Regions from separate parts of the Hydrogenophaga electricum genome, predicted to be linked through region 3. Evidence: predicted binding sites of a transcription regulator. Region 3 holds the regulator's gene; each other region holds the start of a gene.
What was found. The regulator FNR, encoded in region 3, switches genes on or off when oxygen is low (the NO sensors DNR and NnrR bind a similar motif). The targets are predictions, from matches to a motif close to TTGATNNNNATCAA.
Positions count from the first base shown of each region.

Region 1: the regulator FNR is predicted to act here: its motif matches at 1,290-1,303, upstream of cyoA (ubiquinol oxidase subunit II).
Region 2: the regulator FNR is predicted to act here: its motif matches at 1,478-1,491, upstream of QQK43_RS07970 (universal stress protein).

Region 1 covers NZ_BSPB01000006.1:26,952-30,225, reverse strand. Annotated here, with positions in the region: gene cyoB (cytochrome o ubiquinol oxidase subunit I) at 1-75, opposite strand, end outside; gene cyoA (ubiquinol oxidase subunit II) at 137-1,192, opposite strand; gene QQK43_RS05830 (MFS transporter) at 1,423-2,763, shown strand; gene acnB (bifunctional aconitate hydratase 2/2-methylisocitrate dehydratase) at 3,209-3,274, opposite strand, start outside.
Region 2 covers NZ_BSPB01000009.1:43,319-46,592, forward strand. Annotated here, with positions in the region: gene QQK43_RS07965 (ABC transporter substrate-binding protein) at 1-870, shown strand, start outside; gene QQK43_RS07970 (universal stress protein) at 928-1,365, opposite strand; gene ectA (diaminobutyrate acetyltransferase) at 1,793-2,323, shown strand; gene ectB (diaminobutyrate--2-oxoglutarate transaminase) at 2,421-3,274, shown strand, end outside.
Region 3 covers NZ_BSPB01000001.1:151,182-154,455, forward strand. Annotated here, with positions in the region: gene ccoG (cytochrome c oxidase accessory protein CcoG) at 1-571, shown strand, start outside; gene QQK43_RS00715 (nitrogen fixation protein FixH) at 531-911, shown strand; gene QQK43_RS00720 (hypothetical protein) at 973-1,281, shown strand; gene fnr (fumarate/nitrate reduction transcriptional regulator Fnr) at 1,332-2,051, opposite strand; gene hemN (oxygen-independent coproporphyrinogen III oxidase) at 2,232-3,274, shown strand, end outside.

The DNA of each region.
Region 1 (3,274 bases), on a different contig from region 3:
GTGCGCCATGGGAACCGAATCCCAGGTAAGCCGGCCCAGGGCCCAGTGGGCCTCGACAGGGGTAACGGATGACATGTTGTTCTCGCTCAGGCAGTCGCCCGGCACCACCGCCCTGCGATGGAGCCGGGCCGGGGGATCATTGGCGGGTCGTGGCGTAGCGGGCGGTGCGCGAATCGAGCGCGGCCAGCACCTGGATGGACTCTTCGGCTGTGCAGATGTCCTGCGGCAGGTTCAGCCCCTGCGCCTTGACGTAGGCCTCGCCCCCCAGGGCGTCGATGGCCATCATGTGGTGCATGCACATCTTGCCGTCTTCCACACAGCGGTTCAGCACCTTGTCGTACAGGCCTGACTCGACCGAGGCGAAGCGCTGCACGGGATCGCGTTCGCTGGGTTCGGCCAGCTTCACGTAGGTGGCCCGGTCGAGCGCCTGGCCTTCGGTCTTGGCCTTCTGCACCCACTGGTCGAAGTCGGCATCGCTCAGGCCATGGAACTTGAACGTCATGCCCGAGAACCCGGCGCCGCTGTAGTGCGAGGACATGCCCTTGTACACACCGGGCTGGTTGATCACGGCGTTCAGCTCGGTCTGCATGCCCGGCATGGTGTAGATCATGCCCGCCAGGTCCGGCACGTAGAACGCGTTCATGGTCGTGGTGGACGTCAGCTTGAACAGGATCGGGCGGTTCACCGGCGCGGCCAGTTCGTTGACGGTGGCGATGCCCTGCTCCGGGTAGAAGAACAGCCACTTCCAGTCCATCGCGACCACCTGCACCTCCAGCGGCTTGACGTCCGGCGACAGCGCCTGGGACGCCGAGATGCGGTCCAGCGGGCGGTACGGGTCGAGCTTGTGGGTGCTGATCCAGGTGATGGCCCCCAACGCGATGATGATCAGCAGCGGGCCGCTCCAGATCACCAGCTCCAGCATGGTGGAGTGGTGCCAGTCGGGCGCGTAATCGGCCTCGGTGTTGGCCGCGTTCGACTGCCGGTACTTCCAGGCGAACCAGAGCGTGAGCGTGATGACCGGCACGATGATGACCAGCATCAGCAGCGTGGCCTGCACCACCAGGTGCCCCTGCTGGGCGGCGATGTCGCCGGCGGGATTGAGAACGACGGCCTTGCTGCAGCCGGTCAGGCCGGCCAGCGCCGCCAGGGCGGCCAGCCACGCGGCCCTGCGGGGCCTCGGCGGGAGATGCATACGGGACATGCGGAAGCGGATTTAAGGGTAAACGAGGATGACAAAAAACAATTCGCCGCGAATTTACCCATCTGCTCACGTTTGTCGATTGGACATTTTGTCCAAGGTCAAGTGCCAGACCCCACTTTTGGGATAGCGCCACGCTAGGTGAAAGCGCACTTGTCGGCCCCCGCGCTTGGGTGTAGAACCATGTTGGCATCACGCCACACAACAATCAGGAGACCTTTTTCATGAGCAGCGCCGCCTCTGCCACCTTTGCCTCTGCCGCCTTCGAGGAAAGCCCTGCCGCCCTGTCCCGCGCCGACACGCACGAGGACGTCACGCCCGGAGAAATCGCTGTCGGGGTGATCATCGGCCGCTCCTCCGAGTATTTCGACTTTTTCGTCTTCGGCATCGCCTGCGTCCTGGTCTTCCCGGCCTTCCTGTTTCCATTCCTGTCGCCGCTGGAAGGCACGCTGGCCGCTTTTGCGCTGCTGGCCGTGGCCTTCGTCGTGCGGCCCTTCGGCACGGCGCTGTCGATGGCCGTGCAGCGCCACTGGGGCCGCGGCACCAAGCTGACCCTGGCGCTGTTCCTGCTCGGCATCTGCACCGTGGGCATGGCCTTCCTGCCCAGCCACGACACCGCCGGCACCACCGCCATCGTCGCCCTGCTGGTGCTGCGCATCGGCCAGGGCATCGCGCTGGGCGGTTCGTGGGACGGCCTGCCCTCGCTGCTGTCGATGTCCGCCCCGCCCGAGCGCCGCGGCTGGTACGCCATGATGGGCCAGTTGGGTGCACCGCTGGGCTTCGTGCTCGCCGCCAGCCTGTTCGCCTACCTGTACGGCAGCCTGAGCACGCCCGAATTCCTGGCCTGGGGCTGGCGCTACGCCTTTTTCGTGGCCTTCGCCATCAACGTGGTGGCCCTGTTCGCCCGCCTGCGACTGATCGTGGGGCAGTCCTACACCCAGTTGCTGCAAGAGCGCGAACTGCAACCGGTGGCCGTGTCCCGCGTGATGGGTGAAGAGGGACGCAACGTCGTGCTGGGGGCTTTTGCCGCCCTGGCCAGCTTCGCGCTGTTCCACTTGGTGACCGTGTTCCCGCTGTCCTGGATCGCTTTGCACGACCACCAGCCTGTCACCGAGGTGCTCGGGGTGCAGATCCTGGGCGCCCTGCTGGCCGCCGGGGCCGTCGTGCTTTCCGGCTGGCTGGCCGACCGCGTGGGGCGGCGCAACCTGCTGGGGGCCATGGCCGTGCTGATCGGGGTCTTCAGCCTGTTTGCGCCCTGGCTGCTGGCCGGCGGCGCCACGGGCAACAACCTGTTCCTGCTGGTGGGTTTTGTGCTGCTGGGCCTGTCCTATGGGCAGGCCTCGGGCACGGTCACGGCCAATTTTTCGACCCAATACCGTTACACGGGCGCGGCGCTGTCGACCGATCTGGCCTGGCTCATCGGCGCGGCGTTCGCCCCGCTGGTGGCCCTGGGGCTGTCCGTGCAGTTCGGTCTCGTCGCCCTGTCGCTGTACCTGCTGTCGGGCGTCGTGTGCACCCTCGGGGCCTTGCGCATCAACCGGCTCATGGAACGCCAGAGCACCTGAAACGGCAGCAGCGGGAATCAATCACAGCCCAAGACCGGTCGACGCGACCGAACTCGCGATGATCCCCGCGCTGGCGGCAGGCTCTGCCCGCCCCCTGATCACGCCGATTGACACCGACCGCCAGTAGCACCTCTCGCGCCGGGGGGAGGACGCGATCAGCCAACAGACCCGACACTGCGAAGCCTTCTGCGCCCACGCCATCCGCCTGCCCGAACCGGTCATGGCGGGTGGTGCACGCGGGTGCGGCTGGACCAGGAGCGTGCCGCCAGCATGCCCGTGAGCCGCGGCTACCTGACCAAACCCCTCACCATTGAGCGCGCCCGCGAACCGATCCAGCGTTCGGTGTAGGCGGCCGCGCCGCGGCACAGCCCGCGCAGGGCGGTTCTTCGCCCGCACACAAAAAAGGCCCGCACGGGGCGGGCCTTGGAGGGGAAGCGTGCAGCGATCAGGCCACGGTCTTCGCCGTCTCCACGTACTCTTCGATCTGGTCGAAGTTCATGTACTTGTAGAT
Region 2 (3,274 bases), on a different contig from region 3:
GTGGCCACCCGGCTCATCAACGAACAAAAAGTGCTAGCGCTGTTCCTGAACCGGGGCACGCCCCATGCGCAGGCCCTGCTGCCGCTGCTGACCGAAGCCCGGGTGCCGCTGGTGGGCCCCAGCACCGGCGCCATGGTGCTGCACGAGCCTGTGCACCCGTGGGTGTTCAACGTGCGCGCCACCTACCAGCGCGAGGCGGCCCGTGCCATCGAGCACCTGGCCCGCATCGGCATGGCCCGCATCGCTGTGCTGCAGACCGACGACACTTTCGGGGCCGACGCCTACGCCGGCGCCGCCAGGGGCTTTGCCCAGGCCAAGCTGGAGCCAGCGCTGCTGGCCAAGTTTCCCCGGGAAAAGCCCGACTTCACCCCGCTGGCCCGGCAGGTCGCGGCCCTGCAGGCGCAGGCGGTGCTGATCATTGCCTCGGCCGGCAACACGGCCGAAGCGGTCAAGGCCATCCGCGCGGCGGGTTCGCTGGCCCAGGTGGTCACCCTGTCCAACAACGCCAGCGACGGTTTCGTCAAACTGCTCGGCCCCCACGCCCGCGGGGTCATCGTGACGCAGGTGTTTCCGAACGAGCGCTCGATGACGTCACCGCTGATCCGCGAAGCGATGGATCTGGCCAAGGCCCAGAACCTGCCCGGCGTGTCGCCCGCGATGATGGAAGGCTTTGCCGCCGCCAAGGTGCTGGTGGAGGGCCTGCGCCGCGCTGGCCCCAAGCCCAGCCCCGAAGGCCTGCGCGATGCGCTGGAGGCCACCCGGGGCTTCAACCTCGGGGGCCTGAGCATCAGCTACAGCCCCACGAGCCACACCGGTCTGGACTTCGCCGACCTGTCGATCATCGACGGCTCGGGCAAGTTCCGGCGCTGAAAAAGGTGGGGCCATCGCCATCGCCCCGCCGCTGACGCGGGTCGCGAGGGCGATCCGTCAGCCCTTGACGATGAGCACCGGCATCTTGGCGTAGGTCAGCACCTTCTGCGCCACGCTGCCCAGGATCAGGGCCTTGACGCCCTGGCGCCCGTGCGAGGCCATGACGATGAGGTCGCAGCCTTCGGCCTGGGCCGTTTCGATGATGCCTTCGTACACCACGTTGCGTTCGATGGTGTCGCCGGCGAAGGGCACGCCGTCGGCCTTGCACACGGCGGCCAGCGCATCCAGCGCCTGGCCGGCTGCGGCCTTGGCTTCCGCCAGATAGGCCTGCAGACCGGCCGCTGCCGCGTCGCCGATGCCGATGTAGGGGAAGGGATCGATGACATAGACACCCACCACCTGGGCACCCTGGCTCTTGGCCAGCTGGACCGCTGTGGTGGCGGCCGCCGATGCCAGTTCCGAACCGTCGGTGGGCACAAGGATTTTCTTGAACATGGGAACAGGCCTCCTGTCGTGAAGAGCGATGAAACGGCGAACGGCCCGTGAGGACCGATGGGGCAATGGTAGCCGGGCTTCACGCGCACAGCCACTGCCGCGCCCACATCCCTTGCCCCGCATCAATCGCATTCGGCGCTGCGGCAGCACGGCATGCCGCACGGGTTGCGCTCGACTTTCAATGGGGTTAGACTGAAAAAAGCACAGGGCGCTCCGGCGCTTGTGTGCACAGGTCGAACGCCTCCTGCGCATACCGGCGCTGAGGGCTTCGGTCTTCTCGTTCAACGGCCATTGGGTCGCTTGAGTTCTTTTGTAGGTCCCCACAAGGGGGCCGACCGGCAGGCACACCGCCCTCGGGCAGTCACCCGCCGTTCGCCAGAAGCCGCTGCGCCACGCAGACCGGCTTCACCACAAACAAACCCATGGCATGACCCAGTCCGACAGGCCGACCTATACCCATTCCCTTTCCGTTCAATTTCGATCTGCCCGCCCGAGCGACGGGGCCGCAGCATGGCGCCTGGTGCGTGAGACCGGCGCGCTGGAGCTGAACTCCCCCTACTTCTACCTGCTGCTGGCGACCGATTTCGGCGACACCTGCCTGGTGGCCGAACACGACGGCCAGATGGTCGGGCTGGTCATCGGCTACCACCCACCGCGCGAGGCAGACACCGCCTTCGTGTGGCAGATCGGCGTGCTGCCCACCTACCGCGGCCAGGGGCTGGGCCTGCGGCTGCTGCAGGCCTGGCTGCAGTTGCCGGCCAACGCCCACTGCCGCTGGGTCACGGCCACCGTGGCCGAAGACAACGCAGCTTCACAGGCCGTGTTCCGCCGGCTCGCGGCCGAACACGGCACCGCCTGCTCGGTGCAGGCGCATTTCACCCCCGACCAGTTCCCGCAGGAACACCCGGCCGAACCCCTCTACCGGGTGGGGCCGATCGTGCGTGGCGTTCCTGCCTGAGCCTGAGCCACGCACGCCCGTGCGCCCGCCCTGCGGCGGGTTGCTTTGACGAGCGGGGTGTCCCCGGGGCATCCCACAAGAGAGAGTGAGACAGACCATGAATACGTTCGAGACGTACGAGTCCGAGGTCCGCGGCTACTGCCGCAACTTCCCCGCCGTGTTTGCCACGGCCAAAGGCGCCTGGATGACCGACACCACCGGCCGCCGCTACCTCGATTTCTTCAGCGGTGCCGGCGTGCTCAACTACGGCCACAACCCCGACAAGATCAAACAGGCCCTGCTGGCCTACCTGATGCGCGACGGCATCACGCACACGCTGGACATGTACAGCGAGGCCAAGGAAGCCTTCATCCGCCGCTTCCAGGACGTGATCCTGCAACCCCGTGGCCTGTCCTACAAGCTGCAGTTCCCCGGCCCGACCGGCACCAATGCGGTGGAAGCGGCGCTCAAGCTGGCGCGCAAGGTCACCGGCCGCGACCAGGTGGTGAGCTTCACCAACGCCTTCCATGGCATGACGCTCGGTTCGCTGGCGGTCACGGGCAACGGCTTCAAGCGCGCCGGCGCCGGCGTCAGCCTGAACCACACGGCCTCGGTGCCGTTCGACGGCTACCTCGGCAGCGAGGTCGACACGCTCGACTACTTCGAAGCCATGCTGGTGGACAACGGCAGCGGTATGGAACTGCCGGCAGCCGTGATCGTGGAAACGGTGCAGGCCGAAGGGGGCGTCAACGTTGCCGGCACGGCCTGGCTGCGCCGCCTGCGCGAGATCACCGCGCGCCACGGCATCGTGCTCATCGTCGACGACATCCAGGTCGGCTGCGGCCGCACCGGCCACTTCTTCAGCTTTGAGGAAGCGGGCATCGTGCCCGACATCGTCACGCTGTCCAAGTCCCTCTCGGGCTACGGCCTGCCGCTGGCGCTGGTGCTGATCAAGCCCGAGCTGGACCAGTG
Region 3 (3,274 bases):
CAAGGGTTTGCAATACGAGTGCATCGGTTGTGGTGCCTGCATTGATGTGTGCGACGAGGTCATGGACAAGGTCGGGTATCCGCGTGGCCTGATCCGGTATTCCACACAAAACGGCGTGGCACAAGGCTGGAGTCGGCAGGCGATGATCCGGCGCGCCTTCCGGCCCCGGGTGCTGGTCTATACCGCGGCATTGGGGGCTATCACGGCGGCCTTACTGGTCAGCCTTTATTTACGCACCCCGCTGAAAGTGGATGTGATCCGTGATCGTGGAGCACTGGCTCGCATGGTGGAGCAAGGGCGGATCGAGAATGTGTTCCGCTTGCAGGTCATGAACGCGACTGAACACCCTCAACGCTATTTTCTCGATGTGGACGGACTGCCGGATATCGTGATTGCGTCGGATCGGTGGGTGGATGTGCTGCCTACTGAGGTGCGTTCGGTCGCCGTTCGTGTGCAAATTCCTCCGGATGCTGCAGAGCCCGGTTCGCACCCCATTCGTTTTCTCGTGCGCTCGTCTGAGAAGCCGACCGATGCAGTCGCCGAAAAGGCTGTCTTTCTGGTTCCTCGATAAACTGAAACCTCACCACATCAACCACATGGACTGGGTCATGAACTCCCCTCAGAAAACGTCTCCTGCCTCTGCACCTATCCCTTGGTGGCGGGTCCCTCATATGTGGCTGGTATTGGGGGGGCCGATGGCTGTTGTGGTGGCAGGCATTGCCACAGCGGTGATTGCCTACAGCAACCAAGATCCTGTGCTCGACAAGGTCGAATACGAGCGGGATCTGGCCGCTGCCAAAGCACTGCAGGGAAAGGAGCGGGTGGACGCGCTTGTCAAAATGCAGCCGGCCGGACAGGCCCGCAACCATGCGGCATCCCCCGTGGTGCCCGGTGAGGCGCCTAAGCGCTGAGCCTTTCGGGGGCGAGCCCGTCGACCCCGAATCTCGACTTCGTGCGTAGAGGAGACCGACGATGAAAGCGCAGCGATGGATGTGGGTAGGGTGGCCGTCATTTCTGGCCGCCGCCGTGCTGGAAATGCTGGTGTTTGCCATGGTGGATCCGCACGACCTGCACTGGTTTGGTGAACCTTTGGCGTTGTCCCGGCAAGCGGTCTATACCCTGGCCTTTTTTGGCTTCTGGGCCATCACGCTGACGTCGAGTGCGCTGACCACATTGCTCGCCATGTCGCCGCTGGAGGTGAACCGTTGTCCTGTGCCGGAGGACCAGCGGCCCGAAGGCTGTGTCCGCCACCCGCATGCAGGGGATCCGACACAGTCATAAAAAAGCCCCTCGGTGCACCGAAGGGCTTGGTGTGAGATGTCAGATGCCAGTCAGCGGCAGGTGCCTGGATTGACGATCAACCTCAGGCCGTCGGTGTTCTTGATGTGCACATAGCGCTGCTTGACGTCGATGATGCCTTCGTCGACGAATTTCGAAAACGTGCGGCTGACCGTTTCGAGCTTCATGCCCAAGTAGCTACCGATCTCTTCTCGCGTCATGCGCAGGATGAGCTCGGACTGCGAGAAGCCGCGTGCATGCAGGCGCTGCACCAGGTTCAGCAGAAAGGCCGCCAGTCGCTCCTCGGCACGCATGCTGCCCAGCAGCAGCATGACCGAGTGATCGCGCACGATCTCGCGGCTCATGATCTTGTGCACATGGTGCTGCAAGGTCGTGAATTCGCGTGAGAGTTCTTCGACCTGATCAAAAGGCATCACACAGACCTCGGCATCCTCCAGGGCGATTGCATCGCAGGAGTGGCGGTCGCTCACGATGCCGTCCAGACCGATGATCTCGCCAGTCATCTGGAAGCCAGTGACCTGATCGCGGCCATCGGCCGTGGTGACGCAGGTCTTGAAAAACCCCGAGCGGACCGCGTAGAGGGAGGTGAACTTGTCACCCACATTGAAGAGGGCTGTTCCCCGCTTGATGCGTCGACGGGTGGAAACCACACTGTCGAGTTTGCTCATCTCGTCTGTACTCAGGCCCATGGGCAGACACAGCTCGCGGAGGTTGCAACTCGAACAGGCGACTTTGATGCTTTGGACGTCCATAAATCTTCCGCCAATTGGCGCTCGAAGCTTAACCCATGGATGGGAGGGTGTCGAGAAATCCCAGTGCCATCAAGGCGTTGGGTGTGGGGATAACCCCGTACGCGCGGTCTCTTTTGACCAAGATCAAGGGCCCCGCCAACCCACTGAGGCACATTGGAACGCCCAAGTGGAGAACTGCCAGTGAGTCACGCCATATCCGACGAATTGCTCAAGCGATTCGACATTCCAGGTCCCCGATACACCTCGTATCCGACCGCCGACCGCTTCGTGGAGGCGTTCACCGAGGCAGATTACGTCAGGGCTCTTGAACAGCGTCGAGCAGGCTCGTTGGCGTTGCCGCTGTCACTGTATGTGCATGTCCCGTTCTGCGAGTCGGTGTGCTACTACTGTGCCTGCAACAAGGTCATCACCAAACACCATGAGCGTGCTGCCGAGTATCTGCGCTACTTGACCCGCGAAGTCGAACTGCAGGTTCAGCATTTTGGCAAAGGGCACAACGTTTCACAGTTGCATCTGGGGGGCGGTACCCCTACCTTCCTGTCCGATCCGGAGCTGGAAGATTTGATGACCATGCTGCGCCGCAATTTCACGCTGGTGCCCGGTGGGGAGTACTCGATCGAGGTGGATCCGCGTACCGTTACCAGCCAGCGCTTGCAGACACTGGCACGCCTGGGCTTCAACCGCCTGAGCTTCGGGGTGCAGGACTTCGATCCGGCCGTGCAGAAGGCGGTGCATCGCGTGCAGCCCGCAGAGCAGGTGTTTGCATTGGTCGATACTGCCCGCAAGATCGGGTTCGAGTCGGTCAATGTGGACCTGATTTACGGTCTGCCGCTGCAGACACCGGAATCGTTTGCTCGAACGCTTGCCCAGGTTAACGAGCTGCGCCCTGACCGCATTGCGTTGTACGCATACGCCCATCTGCCCACGCGCTTCAAACCTCAGCGGCGCATCGTCGCGGCCGAGTTGCCCAGCCCGGGAGACAAACTGTCCATGCTGTCGATGTCGCTCGATGCGATGAGCGATGCAGGGTACGTGTATGTGGGCATGGACCATTTCGCCTTGCCTGGCGATGCGCTCGCCGTGGCCAAGCGGCAAGGGCGTCTGCATCGCAACTTCCAGGGCTACAGCACGCAGCCCGACTGCGATCTCATTGCGCTCGGGGTGTCGGCCATTGGCCGTATTGGCGCCACCTACAGCCAGAATGCCAAGACCCTGGAAGACTA